DNA from 2 places in the Bacillus daqingensis genome. Region 1 is predicted to be linked to the other one. Evidence: predicted binding sites of a transcription regulator. Region 1 holds the regulator's gene; the other holds the start of a gene.
What was found. Region 1 encodes LexA, which represses DNA repair genes until DNA is damaged. Its sites were predicted from a motif close to CGAACATATGTTCG; they were not measured.

Region 1 (12,376 bases):
CTGGCAATAGACCGTTCCCTCTGTTCCAGGCTCCAGCTTATTCCGGTCAAAATAAACAATCCTGCCGGTTACTTCCGTAGTCCCCGTGAAAAATTTAATTGTTTGCCGTTGTTTTAACGGGTATTGAAACAACCTTCCCGGTCTCATCCAGATGTCCAGCCGTTTAGTGGGAGGAGTTATTTCAGAAACAAGCACCGTACCTCTGCCGGCCTCATCTGTGCTTATGCCATGAAGATTCAATGCGGCCCTGTCTCCGGCGTGTGCTGCAGGCAGTTTCGTGCCGAATGACTGAATCTGCTTCACTCGTGTTTCTTTTTTGTTTGGAAGAAGGTAAAGGACATCTCCTTCAGTCACCGTTCCTGAATGGATCGTTCCTCTCACGACCGTGCCGTGACCGGTTACAGAAAAGGATTGGTCAACCGGCATTCGGAATATTCCTCCCTCTGTCCGGAGCTGTGCACGTAAAGCAGTGCGCTGTGCTGACTCTCTCAAAGCATCCAGCCCTTCTCCTCTAACTGCATCCGTCACGACCAGTTCCGCCCCTTCTAAAAATGTTCCGGCACAAGCTTCACGGATATCTTCTTCAACCAGTTCAAGCATCTCGTCATCCGCTTTTGAGGATTTTGTAATGACAATAATGCCTAAATCAATCCCCAGCAGTTCCAGAATGATTAAATGCTCCCTCGTTTGAGGCATAACTCCCTCATCTGCCGCAACCGTAAGCATAACGGCATCAATACCAGCTACGCCTGCAATCATTTGCCGGATAAACCGCTCGTGCCCGGGGACATCAATGATTGCAGCCCGGACACCTTCAGCGATCGTCCAGGGGGCATAGCCAGGTTCGATGGATATCATCCGTTCCTTTTCTTCACTTAATCTATCGGTATCTACGTGGGTTAATGCTTTCGTTAACGTTGTTTTTCCATGATCGATGTGACCTGCCATACCAAATGTAATAAACTTTGTCATCTGCCTCACCACTTTCGTTTTCCTGCATGCATCATAGCATTTCAGGAAGCATATTTGCATCCTATTGTGCTTTTCGAGTATAATTGTCTACGACGCAGTATTACATGGGGCCGGCTGTGTAGCTGGTGCTTACCTGGGCCTTCAAAGCCTTTTGGGAGGCGCGTGCCGTCTCCGGTGGGTTCGATTCCCACACGGTCCCGCCAACATCTGCATTAGATTGAAAAGAAAGCAGGTGACGCTCCGTTGGAAGATATATTTATGTGGTTTATCCTGCTTTGGTCGATACTCGTATTTGTACTAGTTGCGATCGGCGGATATTTTATGTTCCGCAAATTTTTGAAGAAAATGCCAAAAAAAGATGGTAAATCCATTTTGGATTGGCAGGACTACTATATTGATAAAACGCTTCATTTGTGGACCGACGATAAAAAAGCGCTCTTAAATGAATTAACTGAACCCGTCCCTGAATTATTTCGTGATATCGCCAAACAGAAAATTGCCGGTAAAATTGGCCAGTTTGCGCTTGAAGAAAAGGCTGACTATTTATCACAGGAACTTATTATAAAAGGTTATATTGCTGCGACGCCTAAACGGGATCATAAATTTCTAAGAAAGAAATTGAAGGAAAAAAATATTGATGCTGCACCTTATGAAAAATATTTCAGGCAATCTCCTGAACGAGGGACGTCATCAGCTGTGTAAAAAAGCAGAAAGCCGCCGGATCAAAACGATCCGGCGGCTTTCTGCTTTAGTAATTGGATATTCAGGCTGAGCCGGCTGGTTCCTGCAGCGGTTCTTTTTCCTGCCGGCCGAGAAAATCTTTTTGGACACGCCGGAATTTCACATACATAGCAATTCTCCAAGGCAGCAGCATTCCAAACGCGAGAAGGAAAAACATTCCCGCAAGCACTTCATATGAAAAGTAAATACCAAGTGCAAGCTTGACAACAAGTCGTACTCCCAGCAGTCCCATTAGAATAACTGGAAACCACTTGGATCGTTTCATGTAGACATCTCCATGTCGAATTTCAAATGACGATGTTTTAATTAGAATAATAGAAAATAGCAATCCTACTGTAAACGCTTCAGCTGCCTCCAGCCAGGTGATCTGCTGAACCGGCGGATATAAAAACATAAGAAAGCCGGTAGACATCGCTGCGGGCGGTATTAAAATTTTCTTTACCGACGCAGGTTTTTTCATGGCTCTCATACGAATTACTACAGCGGCACAAGCCATCAGAAAGGCAGCTACTGCAAACAGCACTGCATACATAGCGCTCCCCCCTATCGCACTCCCGCGTTCAGTATAGCATATTCAGCGAGCCAGATGCTTCCCTGAATAAACAGTAATGGGACAATAACCTGCCTGCTATGTTTTCAGTTGATCAGCCTGCTCTTCAACCGCTTCGCTGATCGCCTGGAGAATTTGCTCCTGCGTCATGTCTTCTATATGCACAGGATAGATCCTCTCGTTCTCGGTATACTCCTGCTGCTTATGTGAATATCGAGGATCATAATAAGAGGTCAGTAATTCTTCAAAAATGGCAGCGTAGTCATCTTTTTGCTCGGCAGCTTCGATAACTTCAAGCGAATAAGGCTTGAGTCTTTTTTTCAAGCGATCCAATGCCTGTTTAAACGATTCCGCGTTTTCTGTTGGCTTATATTCCTTCAGCAGATACGCAACACGGTTTTTCATGGAATCATGCAGCTCTACATATGCGCCTTTTTCTTTTATTTGCTGAAGCCATTCCGGCAGAACAATAGGTCCGATCCGTTTGCTCTCTGCTTCCATAATCATATAAGGGAAATGCTCAAGATTCTGCAGTTCTTTCATAAGCAGCCATTCAAACTGCTTTTGAGACCGTTTTTCTAATCCAATGTGACCGAATATCGAACCTCGGTGACTAGCGAGGCCTTCCAGATTTAATACGGGCCATGACTTTTTTTGAAGCTCTTCCAGCCAAACCGTTTTTCTAGTGCCGGTATAACCTCCAATTACAATTGCCTTCCATGGCAAAGTGGACAATCGCTCCAGTTCGACCTGCACATATCTTCTGATTGAGCGTATTCCGCCTTCCAGCTGGAGAACCGGCAGCTTCAATGAGGCAAACAGGGAGACAAAACTTCCGCTTCGCATCCCGCCTCTTGCACAGGCTATAACGACTGGTTTTGCTCCGTTTTCCGTCAGTTCTTTTATCGTCTGGTAATATTCCGGAAGCTTTTCAGCAAAATGTGTAATTCCGATATCTTTTGCACGCTCGGGGTCCACCTGCTTATACGTAGTGCCGACTTCAACGCGCTCCTCGTCCGTAAAGAGAGGAAGGTTAATGCTTCCCGGATATGAAAAATGTGCAAATTCTCCCGGTGAGCGGACATCAACAACTGGCAGGTTTTTCTCCAGCATTTTTGTTACCTGTATGGAGGGAAGTTCAAGGGTACTCATCGTTTGTTCACCTGCTCTTTCAGTATCCCCGGATATGAAAAAAGCTGTTCGATCAGCTCGAACAGCCACCCTTCTTCCGGGTTTCAAATGCACGTTCAGCAGAACAAATCGCTTTATTTATCGTTCGCGTTGTTCATTGCTTTCATCATTTGATTAATTTTCTTTTGAGACGGATTCATGCCCATCTGCATCATCATCACTCGCAGCATTTTTTCATTAATCGGCGGATTCTTCTTCATATAATTCATCATATATTTTCTCGCGATGAAAAAACCAAGTGCAATTCCTGCCAGTAAAGCGATGACAATTAACAATATCGCAAGCCACAGCTGCATCGCCTGACCCTCCTTCTACTCACAATTCCTAACCTCCATTAGTATACATGAGAGCAGTCCATTTGCAAAGAAGCTTTTGGACAGGATTCGCTATTTATCAGCTAAAAAACAGATGGTCTGATTCAACTCAGACCATCTGGAACACGGCACTTATTTGTTTAAAAGCTGTTTAAATCGGTTTACAACGTTGTCTGTATGGAATCCATACTCCTTCATAATCTGATCACCTGGTGCTGAGGCACCAAATGTTTCAATCCCGAGCACAGACCCTTCTGAACCAGTATAACGCTCCCATCCAAGCGGAGAAGCTACTTCAATAGCCAGTCGAGCCTTCACATCGGATGGCAGTACAGATTCTTTATACGCATCTGACTGCTTGTCAAAGCGGTCCCAGCTTGGAACAGATACAACTGATACAAAAATGCCTTCTTTTTCAAGCGCAGACTGTGCATCCACTGCTAGTGACACTTCTGAACCTGAGGCGAGCAGCAGGCCGTCTGGACGTCCATTTGCTTCGCTAATTACATACGCGCCTTTTTTAACACCTTCCAAAGCTGAATCCTTTGACCCTGGCAGCACTGGCAGGCCTTGTCGAGTCAGCACGAGTGCGGTCGGATGATCCTTAGATTCAACAGCAAGTCTCCAGGCCGCAGCTGTCTCATTGCCGTCAGCAGGTCGAATAAGGGAAAGCCCTGGCATCGCACGGAGAGATGGAAGCTGTTCAACCGGTTCGTGAGTTGGACCGTCTTCCCCAACAGCGATACTGTCATGTGTAAAGACAAACGTAGACGGAATTTTCATCAAGGCTGCAAGCCGGACTGCCGGTCGCAGGTAATCAGAAAAGACGAAGAATGTAGCGCCGTAAGGTTTAACTCCCCCGTGAAGAGCCATGCCATTAACGGCAGCCGCCATTGCAAATTCTCTTACGCCGAACCAGATGTTTCGTCCTGCGTAGTTGTTGCGGCTAAAGTCTTCTTCACCATTCAGCATCGTTTTATTGGATGATGCAAGGTCTGCAGACCCTCCAAACAGATTAGGTACCCGGCCGGCAATGGCATTTAGCACTTCGCCCCCGGATGCTCTTGTAGCGGATTTATCGCCTTCCTCATATACAGGGATATCTGCATCCCAGTCTTCCGGAAGCTCGTTGTGAATCGCTCGTTCGAGCTGTGCGCCGAGCTCGGGATATTCTTCTTTATAAGACGCGAAAAGATTGTTCCACGCCTCTTCCTGCTGCTGTCCTTTTTCTTTCTGACTGTTGTAATGCGCTTTTACTTCGTCAGGAATATAGAACGGTTCTTTATATTCCCAGTTGTACGCTTTTTTAGCAGCTGCAGCTTCTTCTTCTCCAAGCGGAGCACCGTGGGAAGCCGACTTCCCGCTCTTGTTCGGAGACCCGTACCCGATAACTGTCTTTACTTCAATCATCGATGGACGATCATCCGCTTTCGCTTCTTCAACAGCTTTTGTGATTGCTTCAAGGTCATTGCCATCCTCTACGTACAATACATGCCATCCATACGCACGGTACCGGTCAGCTACGCTTTCAGAGAATGACTGGTGCAGATCGCCATCCAGTGAGATGTCGTTGGAATCGTAAAGAACAATCAGTTTACCGAGTTTCAGGTGTCCAGCGAGAGAGGCCGATTCAGCCGAAACCCCTTCCATTAGATCACCATCTCCACAGATCGTGTACGTATAGTGGTCGATCAGGTCGTATCCAGGCTTGTTATACACTGCGCTAAGGTGCGCTTCAGCCATCGCAAAGCCCGTAGCCATCGCAATTCCCTGTCCAAGCGGTCCAGTAGTTGCCTCAACGCCGGGGGTGTGCTTATATTCAGGGTGGCCAGGAGTACGGCTGTTGAACTGTCGGAAGTTCTTCAAATCATCAAGCGTTACATCATAGCCGTGCAGGTGCAGCAGGCTGTAAAGCAGCATGGATCCATGACCTGCTGACAGGATGAATCTGTCCCGGTTAAACCAGTCAGGATTCGCCGGGTTGTGCTGCATAAATTCAGTGAATAACTTGTACGCCATCGGTGCAGAGCCCATTGGCATACCCGGATGTCCGGAATTAGCTTTTTCAATGCTGTCAATTGATAGGGTACGGATCGTATTAATCGACAGTTGATCAACGGAAGTGGTCATTGTCATGAATTAACACCCTCACTTTGCGTTTTAATTTACCTTACTCGTTTTATGATATATGTTTCGCACCGGTTAGACAACCAGAAAACGAAACTTTGCACACAATTGTACGTACGTCTGCAGACTGGCGTATCGTTGACAGGCGCGGGTTCAGTCTATTTGTTCATTCAATGAACAAATAGACTGATAAAAAACCATTCCTTTAAAAGAATGGTTTATCTGCTAATGAATAATATTGTTGTTCCGTTTTTCCGCTTTCAGCTTTTCCGGCGTTACATCATTTCCTTCTTCATCAACCACTTTAACAGAGCTCAGTTGATTACGAAAACTGCTGCGAACGTTTTTTAAATATTCCTGGCGCAGCTCTTTTTGTTCTTTTTGTTCTTTGATAGATAAACCGTCTGCCTTAGCTTTTTTAGCTAATAGGTTAATCCGGTCGAGTTTTTCTTTACTGATCACCTGTAACATGCCTCCAATTATAAATAATAGGTTCATTTTACCGGTTCACAGAATCGTTTTCAAGCAGTCTGCTCTCATTCACGTATTCCCGGTACCTTCTGTGAGCAGTAGCTTTGGAAACCGTAAATCCAAGCCCACGCATCATGACTGCAATCTCATGAAACGTCATTCCGTTGTGACGAAGCCGGACGATTTCCTCTACCGGGACCTCCATTTTTTTACGGCCGCCGAGGCGATGCCGTTCCAAATTATTGTGAGGTTTGTAGCCGCCATCAACCGCCTTCTTCATCCCGCGCTTGATCTTCGCATTTTGAAGCTTGCGCTGATATTCTTCGACAAGCGATACAATTTCCAATACCATTGAATCAGTCTCTGAAACTTGCAGCTTCCCATTATCCTTAATGGAATAAACAGTGCAGTCATATTTACGAAGCTGGTGCAGTAGAGCCATCCTGGCATTCCCTCGTCCAAGCCGGGTTTCATCCTGAATAAGCAAACAAGCATCTTCAGTTTCTTTCATTCCCTCCAGGATCGTGAGAATCCCAGGCCTGTCGACGTCATAACCGCTCGCTTCCTCCCGTTCAATTTGTACCGTATTCATTCCCCATTCTTTTGCAGCTGCCGCCAGCTCTTCTTCCTGCCGTGCCAACGAACTTTGCTGTGTTTCTTTTTCAGTGCTTACGCGGCAGTATATAAAAGCATTCACTCTGATGCCACTCCAATCCACTCGCCTGGTACGGTTAATGATTGTCCAGGATAAATTGTTTCATTGTCCAGCTCATTTTCCTGCTTCAGCCAGTATACGGTTTCTTCCAGCTTCATGTCCAGCTCTTCAGACATAGAATCAGCTACAGTCCAAAGTGATTCACCTTCCTTCACCACGTGTTCGCCGTCGGCCGGCATAACAGGATGATCTTCTCCGGTTACCCCGGCTGCTGAGAAAATAGCAGCTGCTGCAAGTAGTGATGTTACTGGTCCTGTGATGTTCCAATGCCTGATCATAACTGTTCGCCCCTTTGTTCGCAGGAATATTTGTTCGTACATTCTATAAACAGCTTACAAGGAACGAACGTTCGTGTCAACATTAAAATAGAACGAACGTTTGCGAAACCTTTGTTCTCATGCTATACTTTTCCATAAGGAAATATAAGCTCGAATGTTTCTAACCTAAAATAATGAGGTGTTTACATGACGAAATTATCCACCCGGCAGCAGGCGATCCTCGATTTTATCCGGGATGAGGTCAAGGATAAAGGCTATCCTCCGTCCGTCAGAGAGATTGGTGAAGCAGTCGGTCTCGCTTCCAGCTCGACCGTTCACGGCCATCTTTCCAGATTAGAAAAAAAAGGCTTTATTCGTCGCGATCCTACAAAGCCGAGAGCGATTGAAGTTATTGGTCAGGAGGGTGACCAGTCTATTGCGCATACCCCGTCCATCTCTGTTCCTGTAATTGGTAAGGTAACGGCCGGGCAGCCGATAACCGCGATTGAAAATGTTGAAGAGTATGTTCCACTTCCGGCTAGTCTCGCACAGGATGAAGAATCGTTTATTCTGGAGATTTCTGGTGATTCCATGATCGAAGCCGGTATATTCGACGGTGATTACGTCGTTGTACGCCAGCAGGCCCATGCGGATAATGGAGATATTGTCGTAGCCATGACCGATGAAAACGAAGCTACTGTCAAACGTTTTTTTAAAGAGAAGGATTATTTCCGCCTTCAGCCGGAAAACGCTTCTCTCGAGCCGATCATCTTAGATTACGTTCAAATTCTCGGTAAGGTTGTCGGGGTGTTCCGCACGCTTCATTAAACGGGAATAACCGATGACTGTACAGCAGCGCCTCCTGAACAATCAGGAGGCGCTGCTGTTTTATGCGGCTAAATTCACAAAAGAAGAGCTGTCCGGATGCGGACAGCTCTTCGCTATTCTTAATACGTCTGGATGTACTGCTCGCGCTCCCAAGGGTGAACCTGGGTGGCAAACATATCCCACTCAATTTCTTTCGCTTCAATGAAGTGTTCCAGAGCATGGCTTCCGAGTGATTTCGTAATCGTCTCGTTTTTTGCCAATGCTTCAATCGCTTCTTTCAGTGATGCAGGAAGCGCCTGGATGCCTTCTGCTTCACGCTCCTGTGCATCCATCGCATAGATATTGCGGTTTGTTTCTTCTGGCGGAGTAAGCTTCTTGCGCACCCCGTCAAGGCCTGCTGCCAGAAGTGCTGCCATTGCCAGATACGGATTAGCTGCAGGGTCTACGCTGCGTACCTCGATACGTGTGGAAAGACCACGTGAAGAAGGAATACGCACGAGCGGTGAACGGTTACGCATGGACCATGCGATGTAGCAAGGTGCTTCATAACCTGGTACGAGTCGTTTGTAGGAGTTAACGGTTGGATTCGTAATGGCAGTAAAAGCATCTGCATGCTTAAGAATACCAGCCAGGAATTGCATAGCTGTTTCACTCATGCCAGTTTCTGTTGACTCATCATAGAATGCATTATCTTTTTCACTGCGGAAAAGAGACATGTTTGCATGCATTCCATTACCATTCACACCGAAAAGCGGCTTTGGCATGAATGTAGCATGCAATCCGTGTTTACGCGCAATTGTTTTAACAACGAGCTTAAACGTCTGGATATTATCAGCTGTTGTAACAGCATCCGCGTATTTGAAGTCAATCTCATGCTGACCAGGTGCTACCTCGTGGTGGGAAGCTTCAATTTCAAAGCCCATATCCTCCAGTTCAAGCACGATGTCGCGTCGGCAGTTCTCCCCAAGGTCTGTAGGCGCAAGGTCAAAATATCCGCCTTTATCATTAAGTTCAAGAGTCGGCTCTCCGTTTTCATCATTTTTAAACAGGAAGAATTCCGGCTCAGGTCCAATATTGAAGTCGGAGAATCCGAGATCTTCTGCTTCTTTAAGTACTTTTTTAAGAATTCCGCGTGGATCACCGGCAAACGGCGTGCGGTCTTTATCCGGGTTGTGAACGTCACAAATCAGACGAGCCACTTTTCCTTTTTCGGGAGTCCAAGGGAATACAACCCACGTTTCAAGGTCCGGATGAAGATACATATCGGATTCTTCAATTCGAACGAAACCTTCGATGGAGGATCCATCAAACATCATCAGATTGTCGAGCGCTTTTGGAAGCTGGTCCACCGGGATTTCAACGTTCTTGATGATTCCCAGCAAATCAGTGAACTGTAGTCGGATAAACTTAACGTTTTCCTCCTCAGCCATTTTCATTATGTCTTTTTTAGTCGTATTGCTCATGTTTATATTCTCCTCCTTCGATAATCTGAACAGCTTCAGGTAATTCTGAAAACTGCGATAGTTGTATCCTACCGAACTTTACGAGTGATGAAAAGGTGATTGTCAGATAATCTAACAGGGAAATTTTCTGACAATCAAAATCGTGGTTCATGTGCTTTTGACTGAAATCATCGCCTTTTATCTCACCTATAATCCATCTTCATCTGTTTTTCTCGTGTTCTCTGCTTATTCCATTTGACACAGCTGCAGCGGCCGCTTCCGTTACTGCTGTTTTTACATGTTCAAACGTGAGCCCGCCCTGGACATATGCTCGGTAAGGCGGTCGCAGCGGCCCGTCAGCTGAAAGCTCAATACTTGCGCCTTGAACAAATGCACCGGCTGCCATAATGACATCGTCGCTGTATCCCGGCATTGGAGAAGGCTGTGGGGTGACATGCGCATCTACTGGGGAATACTGTTGAATTGTTTGGCAGAAGGCCGTCATTTCTTCGGCAGAGTTAAAATGAACAGACTGTATTAAATCTGTGCGCGCTTCACAAGCTTTCGGGTCGACGGTCATCCCTGCTTTTTCGAGAAGAGCTGCCGTGAATACAGCTCCTTTGAGTGCTTCGCCAACAACATGAGGAGCAAGGAAAAAGCCTTGAAACATACCATGCAGGACTCCTGTCGTCGCGCCCCCTTCTGCTCCAATTCCGGGAGCTGCAAGGCGATTTGCACACTTCTTCAGCAACTCATCCCTCCCGCAAATATAACCTCCGGTAAGCGCTAAGCCTCCCCCCGGATTTTTGATCAGCGAACCAGCGATTAAGTCAGCACCTGCGTGGCCCGGTTCTTTATCTTCCACAAATTCACCGTAACAATTATCTACAAACACAATTACATCCGGATAAACGGCTTTTAGCGATCGAATGACCTGCTCCATCTCTTTTATTTTTATGGAAGGACGATCTCCATACCCTCTGGAACGCTGGATTCCGATCACTTTTGTTCGGTCAGTTATCTGCCTTAACACTTCATTAACATCAATGCTGCCGTTTGTTAACTCAATTTCTCTGTACGATATATTGTAATCCTTAAGAGAACCGCCCCCAGCTTCTCCTTTTAATCCAATCACCTCCTCAAGCGTGTCATAGGGGCGGCCCGTGATATAAAGCAGTTCATCACCAGGCCGCAGCACGCCGAATAAAGCGGTGCTGATCGCATGAGTACCAGAGACAAACTGGCTTCTGACAAGTGCTGATTCAGTAGTAAATACATCGGCATATATTTCTTCGAGCTTATCTCTTCCCGCGTCGTCATACCCATATCCTGTAGACGGCGCAAAATGAAAATCAGACACCTCCGCTTTTCGGAATGCATTTAACACTCGCTTTTGATTTGTTTCTACCGTTTTACCTATTGTGAAAAACCGTTCCAACAAGCTGCGGTGGACAGCTTCACTCATAGCAGTAATCGTAGATCGTTCCATCATAATAACAGCCGGTTAAGTCTCCGGCTTTTCCCTCCTCTTTCTCATCACTTCATTGGCTATAGCCGTCTCGGCAGGTGCGTAGCCAGAAAATTCATATTCATCGGTCGTTTCATTGAAAGTTTCATTCGTAACAATTGTTTCCTGTTTTAATCGATGCAGAAATTTACCTTCCGAAGCTGCAAAGCGGACGACGTAAGGAAGAAATTGTGCCTTCAGCTGCTGCTCAAGTTTTTGAAACAGAAGCGCAATATCATGGGGATCCTTTGCGCTGACTGCAATTGAGTTTCCGGAACCTGCTGACGGAACATGATGTCCTTTTATTAGATCTTTTTTGTTATAAACCGTCATTGCAGGTACAGTCCCAGCGCCAAGCTCGTCTAACAGCGAATGTACCGAAGCTTCATGGTTGTCAGCATCTGCGTGAGAAGCGTCTACAATATGCAGGAGAAAGTCCGCTTCCTTCACTTCTTCAAGAGTTGATCGGAATGCGGCTATGAGCGTTGTCGGCAGTTGTTGAATAAAACCAACTGTATCGGTTAATAAGAACTGAAATCCTGAAGGCAGCTTGACTTTTCTCGACAGCGGGTCCAGTGTCGCAAACAGCTTATCCTCTATAAACGTTTCGCTTTTTGCCAACTGTTCAAGCAACGTCGATTTACCGGCATTCGTGTAGCCTACCAGGGCGATTTGAAAGACCTCTTTTTCTTTCCGGTTTTCCCTGTAGCGCGAACGGTGGCTTGTCACTTCATTCAGCCTGCGTCTAAGCTCGGCCATCCGGCTTCGTATATGGCGCTGGTCGGTCTCGAGCTTCGTTTCACCAGGCCCACGTGTTCCAATTCCGCCTCCAAGTCGCGAAAGGGACGTTCCCTGGCCTCGCAGCCTCGGCAGCGTATAGCTTAACTGTGCAAGTTCAACTTGCAGCTGACCTTCTCTGGAATTGGCCCTTTGAGCAAATATATCCAAAATCAACTGCGTTCGATCAATGACTGCAGCTGGCAGAGCTGCAGTCAGGTTTCGCAGCTGCGTTGGCGAAAGTTCATCATTGAAGATGATGAGCCCGGCTTCATGCTCTTCGGCTGCTGCTGAAAGCTCCTCCACTTTTCCTGGACCTATGTATGTTGCTGCACGAGGTGCCTTTAACGTCTGAATGACCCTGGCCACCGGTTTTCCCCCTGCAGTTTCTGTCAGAGCCGAAAGCTCATCCATCCGGTAGTCGAATGATTGTTCACTTTGCTGCTGCTTACGTACACCTGTTAATATGACCGTTTCGTAATGA
Region 2 (12,376 bases), on a different contig from region 1:
CCTTTCTCATGGTGATATTAAACGTAAATCATTTTGCAGATTCACTGGAGAGTGACGTGGAAGTCCGCGTCTTTGTTGACAGAGAAGCAGAAGAAGCCGAACAGGAAGAATTGGAGGCTTCGATTGGCACCATTCATCAAGTCGAGGACGTGGAATTTATTCCGCGAGATGAGGGGCTGGACAACTTCATTGAAAGCCTCGGCGAACAAGGTGATTATTTTGAAAACCTCCGGGATGAAAATCCGCTGAATGATGTGTTTGTCGTACAAGCTGTGGATCCTCAGGATACAGAACTTGTAGCTGAGGAAATTGATTCGTTAAGCTATGTAGATGATATTGAATACGGATCCGATATTTTTGAACAGCTGTTTGCAGCGACAGACTTTGTTCGTATCGTCGGTTTGGTACTGATTGTCGGGCTGCTCTTTACAGCCGTTTTTCTTATTGCCAATACAATTAAGCTGACGATCATGGCACGTAAGACAGAAATACAGATTATGAAGCTTGTAGGAGCGACGAACAGCTTTATCCGCTGGCCATTCTTTATAGAGGGTCTGCTGCTGGGCGTCTTCGGTGCAGCGATACCGATTATTCTGCTTACTTACGGTTATCAGCGCTTCTATGATTCAATCGGAACAGCGACCGGGCTGGAGTTTTTCAACTTCCTTCCGGCTAATCCGCTGATTCTGCAGACATCGATCCTCCTGCTCGTGATCGGAGCGGTCGTCGGTGTTTGGGGAAGCCTGATGAGTGTAAGAAAATTCCTTCGTATTTAATGCATACAATCTACTAGTGAAAGGGGCAGTGCAGATGTCGATTCGGAAGACACTGCTTGGTTTCTCTGCAGGCCTGCTCCTCCTCTCTCCCGGTGTTGCCTTCGCGGACAACACCGGTGATGAGCTGGAGGAACAGATCGAGGAGTACCGGGAACAGCAGCAAGAAACAGAACAGGAAGCGGAACAAACGGAAGAGGAATTGGATGAAGTCGAACGTGAAATCGGCGAAGTGCAGACAGACATTCGGGACCTCGATGAACAAATGAGTGAAACTGCAGGTAAGATGAACGAGAAGCAGGGAGAAATTGATACGACAACCGATCGGACAGAGGAGCTTCGGGAAGAAATCGAAGAAACCGAAATCCGGATTGACGAGCGGGATGACGTGCTCAAGGAGCGCGTACGCTCCATGCATCAGTCCGGCGGTTCTGTCCGCTACATTGAAGTGATTTTAGGCGCACAAAGCTTTGGCGATCTGCTTGAACGGGTGTCGACGCTTCATAACATAGCCTCCCAGGACCGGGAGATTCTCGATGAACACATAGCAGATATGGAAACGCTGGAACGTGCCACAGCAGAGCTGGAGGAGCAGCTGGAAGCGTTAGAAACGCAGATGGCAGAGCTTCAGTCTCTTCAGGCTTCATTGGAAGCACAGACAGCGGAGAAAGATACGCTTTTAGAAGAACTGGCAGAACGAGGGTATGTGTTGGAAGACAGTCTGTTCTCACTTGAAGAAGAAACAGAATTTCTTGCTGCCCAGGAAGCCGCTGCCGAGCAGGAGCTGGCAGAATGGGAAGAAGAGCAGCGTCGGATCGAAGAGGAACGACGCTTAGAAGAAGAGCGACGCGCACGTGAGGAAGAAGAGCGGCGCCAGCGCGAAGAAGAAGAGCGTCAGCGAGCTGCTGAGGAGCAGCGCCAGGCAGAAGAAGAGGAAGAAGCAGAACGCCAGCGCGAGCAGGAACGTCGTGAAGAAGAAGAGCGTCGCCAGCAGGAAGAAGAGGAAGAAACACAGGTAGCTGCTTCATCCGGTTCTGAAAGCTCGTCTAGCAGTTCAAGCAGTTCAAGCAGTTCCGGCAGTTCCAGCAGCTCAAACAGCTCAAACAGCTCCAATTCTTCTGAGAGCAGCTCTGAAAGCTCGTCCGGCTCTGGCTCTTCGGAAAGTACTTCATCGGAGCAAGCTGCACCATCATCCGGATCAGCGACGTTCCACCGCCCGGCAGACGGACGTGTTACATCAGGATTTAATCCAAACCGGCGCCATCCGGTGCACGGAGATGTCCGGCCGCACCGCGGAATCGATTATGGCAGTGACGGCGGCACAAATATTTATGCTGCAGAAAGCGGAACCGTATCTTCTGCAGGATGGATGGGCGGTTATGGAAACACCGTTGTCGTGACACATGTCATTAACGGACAGACGTACGCGACGCTTTACGCACATCTGGCTTCGATGAACGTGTCGGCAGGGGACCGTGTCGGCCGCGGCGAAGTGATTGCCACAATGGGAACTACCGGAGTTTCAACTGGTGTACACCTGCACTTTGAGGTTCACCCCGGGGGATATGCCGGCGGTTCATCTGCCGTCAATCCGGCATCGTATCTTCCATAACTAAACTTGAATCCACTATTTCGCCGTCCGGCTCTCATGCCGGGCGGTATTTTGTTGATTCTCTTCTTTCATTTCAAAGGGGCTCCCTTTTGTGTAAGCTGGTGAAACGTTAAAAAGCAGCTTTACGTAAATGTACGAAGGAGGGATATGCATGGATGGTATAATCATTGCCTTACTTGCTGCCATTTTCGCAGGAGTTGCTTTGATTAGGAATGGGAGTCGGCTGAAAGAGTGGCTGGAAAACAATAAACAGCCCGAAGAATCCTGGAACGTCCGCATAGTATCCAAACGAAAGGAATCGAAACGTCGATCAAGTCCGGGCCGGAGTGGAGGCGGTTTCTCAGTTGGAAGAAGCCAGGTGAAAAGAACGTATTTTGTCACATTGCAATTCAGTGATGAGAGCAGGCAGGAATATCGTGTAAGCAGCAGGCTCGATGCTCAAATGAAAGAGGGAGAGAAAGGAACGGCAGTTCTTCAAGGAACAAGAGTCGTTTCGTTCATGCATCATTTCTCTGCTTGATTCAGCTGAGAACGTCCCGATTATGGGATGTTCTCGTTTTTTAACATATGATTGCTTGCTTTCATCGCTGTGAAATATTATGTAACGGTTTTTGCTTTCTTTCAATTTTTAAGTGGATTCTGTTATGATTGTAGACAATACCTGATCGATCAGGGGGAAGACATTTTCGCTATGAATGGGGTGGGAATATGAACAATCGAATATTTCTGCCGGTCGTATTTGTTCTCGCACTGTTAATCGGTGCGGGCGGTATGTTTGCATATCTGTCTGTTTCAGACAATCAGGAAGCGGCACCGCAGGAAAATACATCCGAGCAGGCATCTGCCGAAAGTGATGATGACAGCAGCCAGGGCAGCACCGAAAGCACCGGTTCCGAGCCGGATGATGATCAGATACAGCGTGCGATGGAAATGATTCTTGACACATATCTGGAAGATGTAGATGAGCAGCAGCTTATCGAAGGGGCCATCTCCGGAATGATTGAAACGTTAGATGATCCTTTTTCTGACTTTATGAATGAATCAACCGCTGAGGAATTTATGAACTCACTGGAATCGTCATTTGAAGGGATTGGGGCAGAAGTCAGCATGACAGACGGCCGTGTTACGATCGTGGCACCATTTCGCGATTCGCCGGCGGAAGATGCAGGACTTCGGCCAAATGATCAGATTATCGAAATTGATGGAGAAGATATAGAAGGACTTTCGCTTTATGATGCCGTACTGAAAATTCGCGGGGAAAAAGGAACGACGGTCACGCTGACGATAGACCGTCCCGGAATGTCGGACTATATGGACGTCGATGTTGTGCGCGATGAAATTCCGGTGGAAACAGTATACGGAGACATTGTGGAACAGGACGGCCAGAGCATCGGAGTTCTTGAAATCCGTTCTTTCTCTGAAAATACAGCTGAACGGTTTGAAGAAGAGCTTGGTGAGCTTGAGTCAGAAGGCATCGATGGCCTGATGATCGATGTCCGCGGTAATCCCGGCGGATATCTGCAAAGTGTTGAAGACATTGGAGACCTGATTATTCCTGGTGGAGAAACAGTCGTTCAGATCGAGGACCGGGAAGGAGACAGAACCCGGCACGTTTCCAATCTGGAAGAAGAAAAGGATTATCCAATTGTTGGATTAATTAATGAAGGAAGTGCCTCTGCATCTGAAATTCTGGCAGCGGCTCTGCAAGAAGCAGGCGGCCACGATATCGTTGGTACGACGACGTTCGGCAAAGGTACCGTTCAGCAGACAATGCCGATGGACGACGGCAGTCAGCTCAAGCTGACACTTTTCCGTTGGCTTACATCAGACGGCAATGACATCAATGAGGAAGGTGTCAGTCCGACCGTAGAAGTTGAGCAGCCTGATTATTTCTACAGCACGCCGATTGATGCGGAAGAACCGCTCGTACTCGATATGTTCAGTGAGCATGTCGAAAGTGCACAGGAAATGCTGACAGGCCTCGGTTACGAAACCGATCGGACAGACGGCTATTTTGATGAAGCAACAGAAGACGCCGTCCGCTCGTTCCAGGAGGATGAAGGACTTGATGCAAGCGGCGAGATCAACGAAGAAACTGCTGATGCGATTCAGGAACGGATCATTGAATCCGTTCAGGATCAGGAAAACGATCTTCAGTATCAGGAGGCACTCAACCTGTTGCTGGAACAGGCTCAGTAAATAATTGTAAGGGAGACTCCGGATCCGCTTCCGGAGTCTCTTTTTCATGAACACATCACGTTGTGTCCCCGAATATCATGCGTTTGTTCACCTGATCGTATAAAGCGGACTATTATTGATAAAATATATGGGTATAATGGTGAGAAATGATACGAAAAGTTAATCGAAAAATGCTGTTCTTTTCCAATAATTCCTTTAGAATAGAATATACAGGTTTGTTTAGGAGGGAATCACCATGGGATCCGTTTTGCTTGAAGCGTTAACGGCGGTTGGCAGACTGTTTCTGCATCCGCTGACATACATATTTGTGCTTGGGCTGTTTCTTTATCATATAAAACGTGTAAAGCGGGAGAGGCGTCATTTTCATACGAAGGTGCATGACGTTGTCAGTGCGCTGCTTTCACCGGTACCTAAAGCACTGATCGCCGGATTCACTGCAGCGGTTGTTTTTGTCGTAACCGGGGTCGAGCTGTCCTATGCACTTCTGCTGCTGTTTACAGCAGTTTGGCTGCTTCAGCTTCCGCTCCGCCATGCTTCCTGGTACAGCTTTACGGTAACCGCAGCTGTTACCATGCTTCTACTGCCCTTTTTACCAGCCGGGGGCACCGATTCTGCCTGGCTGAACGGTATGCTTGCGTCTCTTCAGGAAGTGAATATGCTTCACTTGGGCGTGCTGCTCGTAACGCTTATGCTGCTTGAAGCCGTTTTATTCCGAACGGCGGCTTCTTCTTCTCCGCTTTTGCAGAATAGTCCTCGCGGCAAAATGGTCGGGGCTCACACCGTATCGAACCTTTGGCTGATGCCTGCGGTGGTGCTCGTTCCAGCGGGAGGAGCTGTTTCACAGGGATGGTGGCCGCTGCTGGACGGAGGGACCGGAACGTTTGGCTTTATGCTGATTCCGTTTCTGCTCGGCTATCAGGTGAAGGCGCAGTCTAGTTATCCAGATGTCGCATCGGAGCGAGTTGGAGCGAGACTGTTTGTGACGGCTCTTCTTGCCGGTGCTTTCTTCGCAGCCTCTTTCTTTATGCCGGTAATGATTTACGCAGCCGCCGCTGTTGTTCTCCTCGGCCGTGCGAGCGCCGGATGGGCGTTTGAGGCAGCAGACCGAAGAAGTGTCAGCATTTATACCGCACGGGAAAACGGGCTGACGGTGCTTGGTGTACTGCCGGGATCGACTGCTGAGAAGCTGAACATTCTGCCGGGCGAAACCATCGTCAAGACAAACGGTGTGCAGGTGGAAACGCAGGCCGCATTTTACGAAGCGCTGCAACAGAGTTCTGCGTATGCGAAGCTGGAAGTAGTAGACCGCGACGGCGAAAAGCGAATTGCGCAGGCGTCGATTTATGAGAACGATCATTATTTAATCGGATGCCTGTTTATTCCGGATGACGAGAACACAAATTTATCGCTGCGCGGACTCCGTTCTCTTGTCGTCCTTCGTCAGGATCGCAGAGAAACCGCAGGTGCTGACGAAGAGAAGGAAAATACTCACGAAGAAAAAAGCAGCTGACTGTGCTGCGCGGCTGTTCCGGAACATTTCCGGAACAGTTTTTTGACGTATAAGACCGGACGGACTGCTTCCAAATCAGGAACAGAATGTATGTTCGCACGGAGCTGCATTTCGTGATATAATGGGTGAATCAGGATAAAATCGGGTATTAGATGAGGAGAATAAAGTTTAATGAGGGAAGGCAAGGTGACAGAACGTGGCTGTTGAAACCTATCCATTTAAGTTAGAATCCAAATACAAGCCTGCAGGCGATCAGCCGCAAGCAATTGAAAAGCTCGTAGAAGGCATTCAGCAGGGAGAGAAATTCCAGACCTTGCTGGGGGCTACCGGAACAGGTAAAACATTTACGATGTCCAACGTGATCGAACGGGTGAAAAAGCCGACGCTGATCATTGCTCACAACAAAACACTTGCCGGACAACTGTACAGCGAGTTTAAAGAGTTTTTCCCGGAAAACCGGGTCGAATATTTCGTCAGCTACTATGACTATTATCAGCCGGAAGCATATATTCCGCAGTCGGATACGTTTATCGAAAAAGATGCCAGCATAAATGATGAAATTGATAAGCTGCGCCACTCCGCGACGAGTTCACTGTTTGAACGCGACGATGTCATCATCGTGGCCAGCGTTTCCTGCATTTACGGCCTGGGTTCCCCGGAGGAATACCGGGATCTTGTTGTGTCATTAAGGACCGGCGATGAGCGTGAACGCAATGACCTGCTGCGACAGCTCGTCGATGTGCAGTATACGAGGAACGATATCGACTTTCAGCGGGGAACGTTCCGTGTGCGCGGAGACGTCGTGGAGATATTCCCGGCTTCCCGCGATGAACACTGTTTACGAGTGGAGTTTTTTGGTGATGAAATCGACCGGATCACTGAAGTAGATGCGCTGACTGGAGAAGTGTTAGGCGAACGGCAGCACGCTGCTATCTTTCCGGCTTCCCACTTCGTTACACGGGAAGAAAAGCTGCAGCGTGCAATGAAGAACATAGAGGCGGAGCTTGAGACCGTTTTAAAGGATATGCATGACAGAGGCAAGCTGCTGGAGGCTCAGCGGCTGGAACAGCGGACACGCTACGATCTGGAGATGATGCAGGAGCTCGGATACTGTTCCGGAATTGAGAACTACTCGCGGCATCTGACGTTCCGGGAGGCCGGGGCAACTCCGTACACACTGCTTGACTATTTCCCGGAGGATTCCCTCATTATTATTGACGAGTCCCACGTGACGCTGCCGCAGGTCCGAGGCATGTACAATGGCGATCAGGCCCGTAAAAATGTACTGGTTGACCACGGCTTCCGGCTTCCTTCGGCAAAAGATAACCGTCCGCTAAAGTTTGAAGAGTTCGAAAAGCACATCCGGCAGATCGTGTTTGTATCTGCTACACCAGGTCCGTATGAGATTGAGCATACAAAAGAAATGGTAGAGCAGATCATCCGGCCGACCGGACTGCTCGATCCGACGATTGATGTGCGGCCGATTGAAGGACAGATTGATGATCTGATTGAAGAGATCCGGCTGCGGCGCGAGCGCGGTGAACGTGTGCTTGTCACGACGCTGACGAAAAAAATGTCGGAGGACCTGACGAGCTATTTAAAAGAGGTCGGGATTAAAGTGCAGTACCTTCATTCAGACATTAAAACGCTGGAACGCATTGAAATTATCCGTGAACTGCGTCAGGGAGAATTCGACGTCCTTGTAGGGATTAACCTGCTTCGGGAGGGACTCGACATTCCGGAAGTGTCACTCGTTGCGATTCTGGATGCGGATAAAGAAGGCTTCCTCCGGGCAGAGCGTTCGCTGATTCAGACGATGGGACGGGCGGCTCGTAACTCGAACGGTCACGTTATTATGTACGCAGATAAAATGACGAACTCCATGCAGGTGGCGATCGATGAAACGACACGCCGCCGTTCCATACAAAAAGAGTATAACGACAAGTACGGAATTACACCTACGACGATTCAAAAAGCAATTCCGGAGCTGATAAAGGCAACATTCGCTGCTGAGGAAGACGAAACATACGAAGCGCTTGAAAAAGCACCGAATAAAAAGCTGACGAAAAAGGAACGTGAAAAAGTAGTGGAGCGTATGGAGCTTGAAATGAAGCAGGCTGCTAAAGACCTCGACTTCGAGCGAGCTGCTGAACTGCGTGACGTCATCTTAGAATTGAAAGCGGAAGGATGAGACAAACATGGCTTTAGATAACATTGTTGTGAAGGGGGCCAGATCCCACAACCTGAAAGATATTGATGTGACGATTCCGAGAAACAAGCTCGTTGTCATGACCGGTCTCTCAGGGTCAGGGAAATCTTCGCTCGCTTTTGACACGATTTACGCGGAAGGGCAGCGGCGCTACGTGGAGTCCCTGTCTGCTTACGCCCGTCAGTTTCTCGGCCAGATGGATAAACCGGACGTTGATTCGATTGACGGACTGAGCCCGGCTATTTCCATTGATCAGAAAACAACGTCGAAAAATCCAAGGTCGACAGTGGGAACCGTTACGGAAATTTACGACTATCTTCGCCTGCTGTTTGCGAGAGTCGGAACGCCGATCTGCCCGGTTCACGGAGTGGAAATCACTTCACAGACGGTAACGCAGATGGCAGACCAGCTCATGGCATACGAAGAGCGCACAAAAATGCAGATTCTCGCACCGGTTGTTTCCGGACGCAAGGGAACGCATGCGAAAGTACTGGAAGATATAAAGAAACAGGGTTATGTCAGAGTCCGCGTCAATGGAGAGATGCGTGAAGCGGCAGAAGAGATAACACTCGATAAGAATAAAAAGCATAATATCGAAGTCATTATCGACCGGATCATGATAAAGGAAGGAATTGAAACACGGCTCACGGACTCGCTTGAGACGGCACTGAATTTTGCTGAAGGTCAGGTCATTGTCGATGTAATTGACCAGGAAGAGCTGCTGTTTAACCAGCACCACGCCTGTCCGCACTGCGGCTTTTCCATAGGCGAGCTGGAGCCGCGGATGTTCTCCTTTAACAGCCCGTTCGGCGCATGCTCGAGCTGTGACGGTCTCGGCCATAAGCTTGAGGTGGATGAGGAGCTGATTATACCTGATCCGTCGCTGACGCTGAACGAACATGCGATTGCGGCTTGGAAGCCGACAAGCTCCCAGTATTACCCTTCGCTCCTTGCAAGCGTCTGCGCTCACTATAAAATTGATATGGACAAGCCGTTTAAAAAGCTCTCAAAAAAGGAAAAAGCGATTATACTTGATGGAAGCGGCCGCGAAAAAATCCACTTTCGCTACGAGAATGAGTTTGGACGCGTCCGCGAGAAGGATATTTACTTTGAAGGCGTGCTGAAAAACGTCGCCAGACGCTACCGGGAAACTGGATCAGACTATATCCGCGAACAGATGGAGCAGTACATGGCTCAAAAACCATGTCCGTCCTGCGATGGGAACCGTCTGCGCGAGGAATCGCTGGCGGTAAAAATAGACAGCCGGCATATTGGGGAAGTAACCGATATGTCGATCTCCGAAGCAGATCAGTTTTTTGACAGCCTGACGCTGTCGGAAAAGGATATGACAATTGCCCGGATGATACTTCGTGAAATTAAGGAGCGGCTCGGGTTCCTGGTAAATGTCGGTCTTGAGTATTTGACGCTGTCACGTTCGGCAGGAACGCTTTCCGGCGGAGAAGCGCAGCGAATCCGGCTCGCTACTCAAATCGGATCTTCTCTCATGGGCGTGCTTTACATTCTCGATGAACCATCCATCGGGCTGCATCAGCGGGACAATCACCGGCTGATCAGCACGCTCGAAAGAATGAGGGATCTCGGCAACACGCTGATCGTTGTTGAACACGATGAGGATACGATGCTAGCGGCCGATCATCTGATTGATATCGGACCTGGGGCCGGAGTGAACGGCGGCAGCATTTGTTCAACCGGCACTCCTGAGGAAGTGATGAAAGACGAAAAATCGCTGACAGGCAAGTACTTGTCCGGTGAAAAGTTTATTTCCCTCCCCACTGAACGACGGAAGCCGACGAAACGCCGTCTGCAGATTAAGGGAGCGTCAGAAAATAACCTGAAAAACACAGACGTGTCTATTCCGCTTGGACTGCTCAATGCCGTGACCGGGGTATCGGGATCCGGGAAAAGTACGCTGATTAACGACATTTTGAAACGTTCCCTGTCTTTAAAGCTCACAACAGCGAAGGCGAAGCCTGGCAAAGTGAAGGAAGTAAAAGGAATCGATCAGCTGGAAAAGGTGGTCGACATCGATCAGTCGCCGATCGGCAGAACGCCGCGTTCAAATCCAGCCACGTATACAGGCATGTTTGATGATATCCGCGACGTGTTTGCAATGACGAACGAAGCGAAGGTGCGCGGCTATAAGAAGGGACGCTTCAGCTTTAACGTGAAAGGCGGCCGCTGTGAAGCCTGCCGCGGTGACGGGATCATTAAAATCGAGATGCATTTCCTTCCTGATGTCTATGTCCCGTGCGAGGAATGCCACGGAAAACGGTACAATCGAGAAACGCTTGAAATAAAATACAAAGGCAAAAATATCGCGGATGTACTCGATATGACGGTGGATGAAGCAGTCGATTTCTTCGAAAATATCCCGCGAATTAAGCGAAAGGTGACAACGCTGCAGGATGTCGGTCTCGGCTATATTAAGCTCGGCCAGCCGGCAACGACGCTTTCCGGAGGGGAAGCGCAGCGGGTTAAACTGGCTTCGCAGCTGCACCGGCGTTCCACCGGGAAAACCTTCTATATACTGGACGAGCCGACAACCGGGCTGCACGTTGCAGACATTGAGAAACTGCTTCACGTGTTGCAGCGCCTTGTGGAGAACGGGGATACGGTCGTCGTCATCGAACACAATCTTGACGTGATTAAAACGGTCGACCACGTCATTGATCTCGGTCCGGAAGGCGGAAACGGCGGCGGGGAGCTGGTGGCCGAAGGAACGCCGGAAGAAGTTGCTGAAGTAGAAGCCTCCCATACCGGACGCTTTTTGAAGCCGATCCTGGAGCGTGAGCGCAAGCGAATGAATGAGAAAGCAGAACCGGCAACCGCGAGATGAAACATCTGCGGCGCTGATCCGTAATACACCCGAATGCCGATGGAGAATACGCCTCCGGACGGAGGGAACTCTGTGGAGGCTGCTGTATTATGAAGGCAGGGGCGGGAAACTGGACCTGCCGACTATGGAAAGGGGCGTTTGATCATGCAGGAAGAACGGAAAATGATTCTGAAGATGATCGAGGACGGGAAAATTTCTGCCGAGGAAGGTATGCGTCTGCTGGAAACGATTAATGAGCGTGAAAAGCAGGCAGAGCCGGAACCGGAGCAGACTTCTTTTGAAGACGATTCTGCGCATTCGGACAGAAACAGCCAGGAGAGCGGCGATTGGAGCTATCGCCGTGCAGAAGAAAAGATGACGAGCTTTGCCAATAAGTTTTCCGGCTTTGTTGATGATGCTGTGCACCGGCTGAAGGAGTTTGATCTTGATTTTAACTTCGGAACCGCTGAGAAAATCGATCATGTGTTTCAGCAGCGCGATGTGTATGTAAAGGAAGCCGATATTCACGTGGAGAACGGTGCGGTTGAAATTCGTCCTTCCGACGAGAAGCAGGTGCGGATTGAATGCGACGTCCAGGTGTTTCGCGTGAAGGATGCAGAAACGGCCAGACGTGAATTTTTACGCGAAGCCCAGTTCAGCATTTCCAACGGCCGGCTCCGCTTTGATGTCCGTAAAAAATCGATGAAAGTGAATACGGTGGTGTATCTGCCGACCGGCGATCTGGAAAAGCTGAAAATATATGCGTTCAACGGACGTATAAATGCCGGGAGCCTGCCGGTTCATAAACTCGATATCCGGGGCGTCAACAGTAAGATCGCCGTTGAACGGATCGATGCAAAAGAAGCCAGAATTGAAACGACGAACGGCTCGATTACCGTGCGCCAATTTAATGCGATGGATGGAGAATTGAAATCCATGAACGGGACGGTAACAGTGGATGCCGGACGAGGCGACTTTCATCTGGAATCAGTCAATGGCACGCTGCATTTCCGTCTTTCGGAAGCGTCCCAGTCCAAGGCATACTTGAAAACGGTGATGGGCAGCGTCTATGTGGCAGTTCCGGACGGCGTAAAAGTGGAAGCAGACGTGAAGACCACTGTCGGCGGTCTGCATTGCCAGCTGCCGAATATGAGCGTGATTGAAGAGAAAAAGGATTATGCTCAGAAGCGGCAGACGTTTCTTGCGAACAAGGATGGAGACGGCCATTTCTATATTG

Region 2: the regulator LexA is predicted to act here: its motif matches at 6,178-6,191, upstream of uvrB (excinuclease ABC subunit UvrB).

The regions. Positions count from the first base shown of each region.
Region 1 is NZ_JBHSGK010000003.1:480,992-493,367, reverse strand. It holds gene selB (selenocysteine-specific translation elongation factor) at 1-972, opposite strand, end outside; tRNA gene ACFO4L_RS03745 (tRNA-Sec) at 1,079-1,175, shown strand; gene ACFO4L_RS03740 (DUF2621 domain-containing protein) at 1,231-1,674, shown strand; gene ACFO4L_RS03735 (CcdC family protein) at 1,736-2,245, opposite strand; gene mnmH (tRNA 2-selenouridine(34) synthase MnmH) at 2,342-3,415, opposite strand; gene ACFO4L_RS03725 (YneF family protein) at 3,529-3,750, opposite strand; gene tkt (transketolase) at 3,901-5,898, opposite strand; gene ACFO4L_RS03715 (DUF896 domain-containing protein) at 6,121-6,357, opposite strand; gene ACFO4L_RS03710 (YneB family resolvase-like protein) at 6,395-7,063, opposite strand; gene yneA (cell division suppressor protein YneA) at 7,060-7,359, opposite strand; gene lexA (transcriptional repressor LexA) at 7,546-8,166, shown strand; gene glnA (type I glutamate--ammonia ligase) at 8,286-9,629, opposite strand; gene ACFO4L_RS03690 (methionine gamma-lyase family protein) at 9,829-11,073, opposite strand; gene hflX (GTPase HflX) at 11,113-12,376, opposite strand, start outside.
Region 2 is NZ_JBHSGK010000011.1:172,629-185,004, forward strand. It holds gene ftsX (permease-like cell division protein FtsX) at 1-776, shown strand, start outside; gene ACFO4L_RS10455 (peptidoglycan DD-metalloendopeptidase family protein) at 811-2,385, shown strand; gene ACFO4L_RS10460 (DUF2500 domain-containing protein) at 2,537-2,905, shown strand; gene ACFO4L_RS10465 (S41 family peptidase) at 3,094-4,584, shown strand; gene ACFO4L_RS10470 (hypothetical protein) at 4,820-6,094, shown strand; gene uvrB (excinuclease ABC subunit UvrB) at 6,291-8,285, shown strand; gene uvrA (excinuclease ABC subunit UvrA) at 8,293-11,160, shown strand; gene ACFO4L_RS10485 (DUF4097 family beta strand repeat-containing protein) at 11,305-12,376, shown strand, end outside.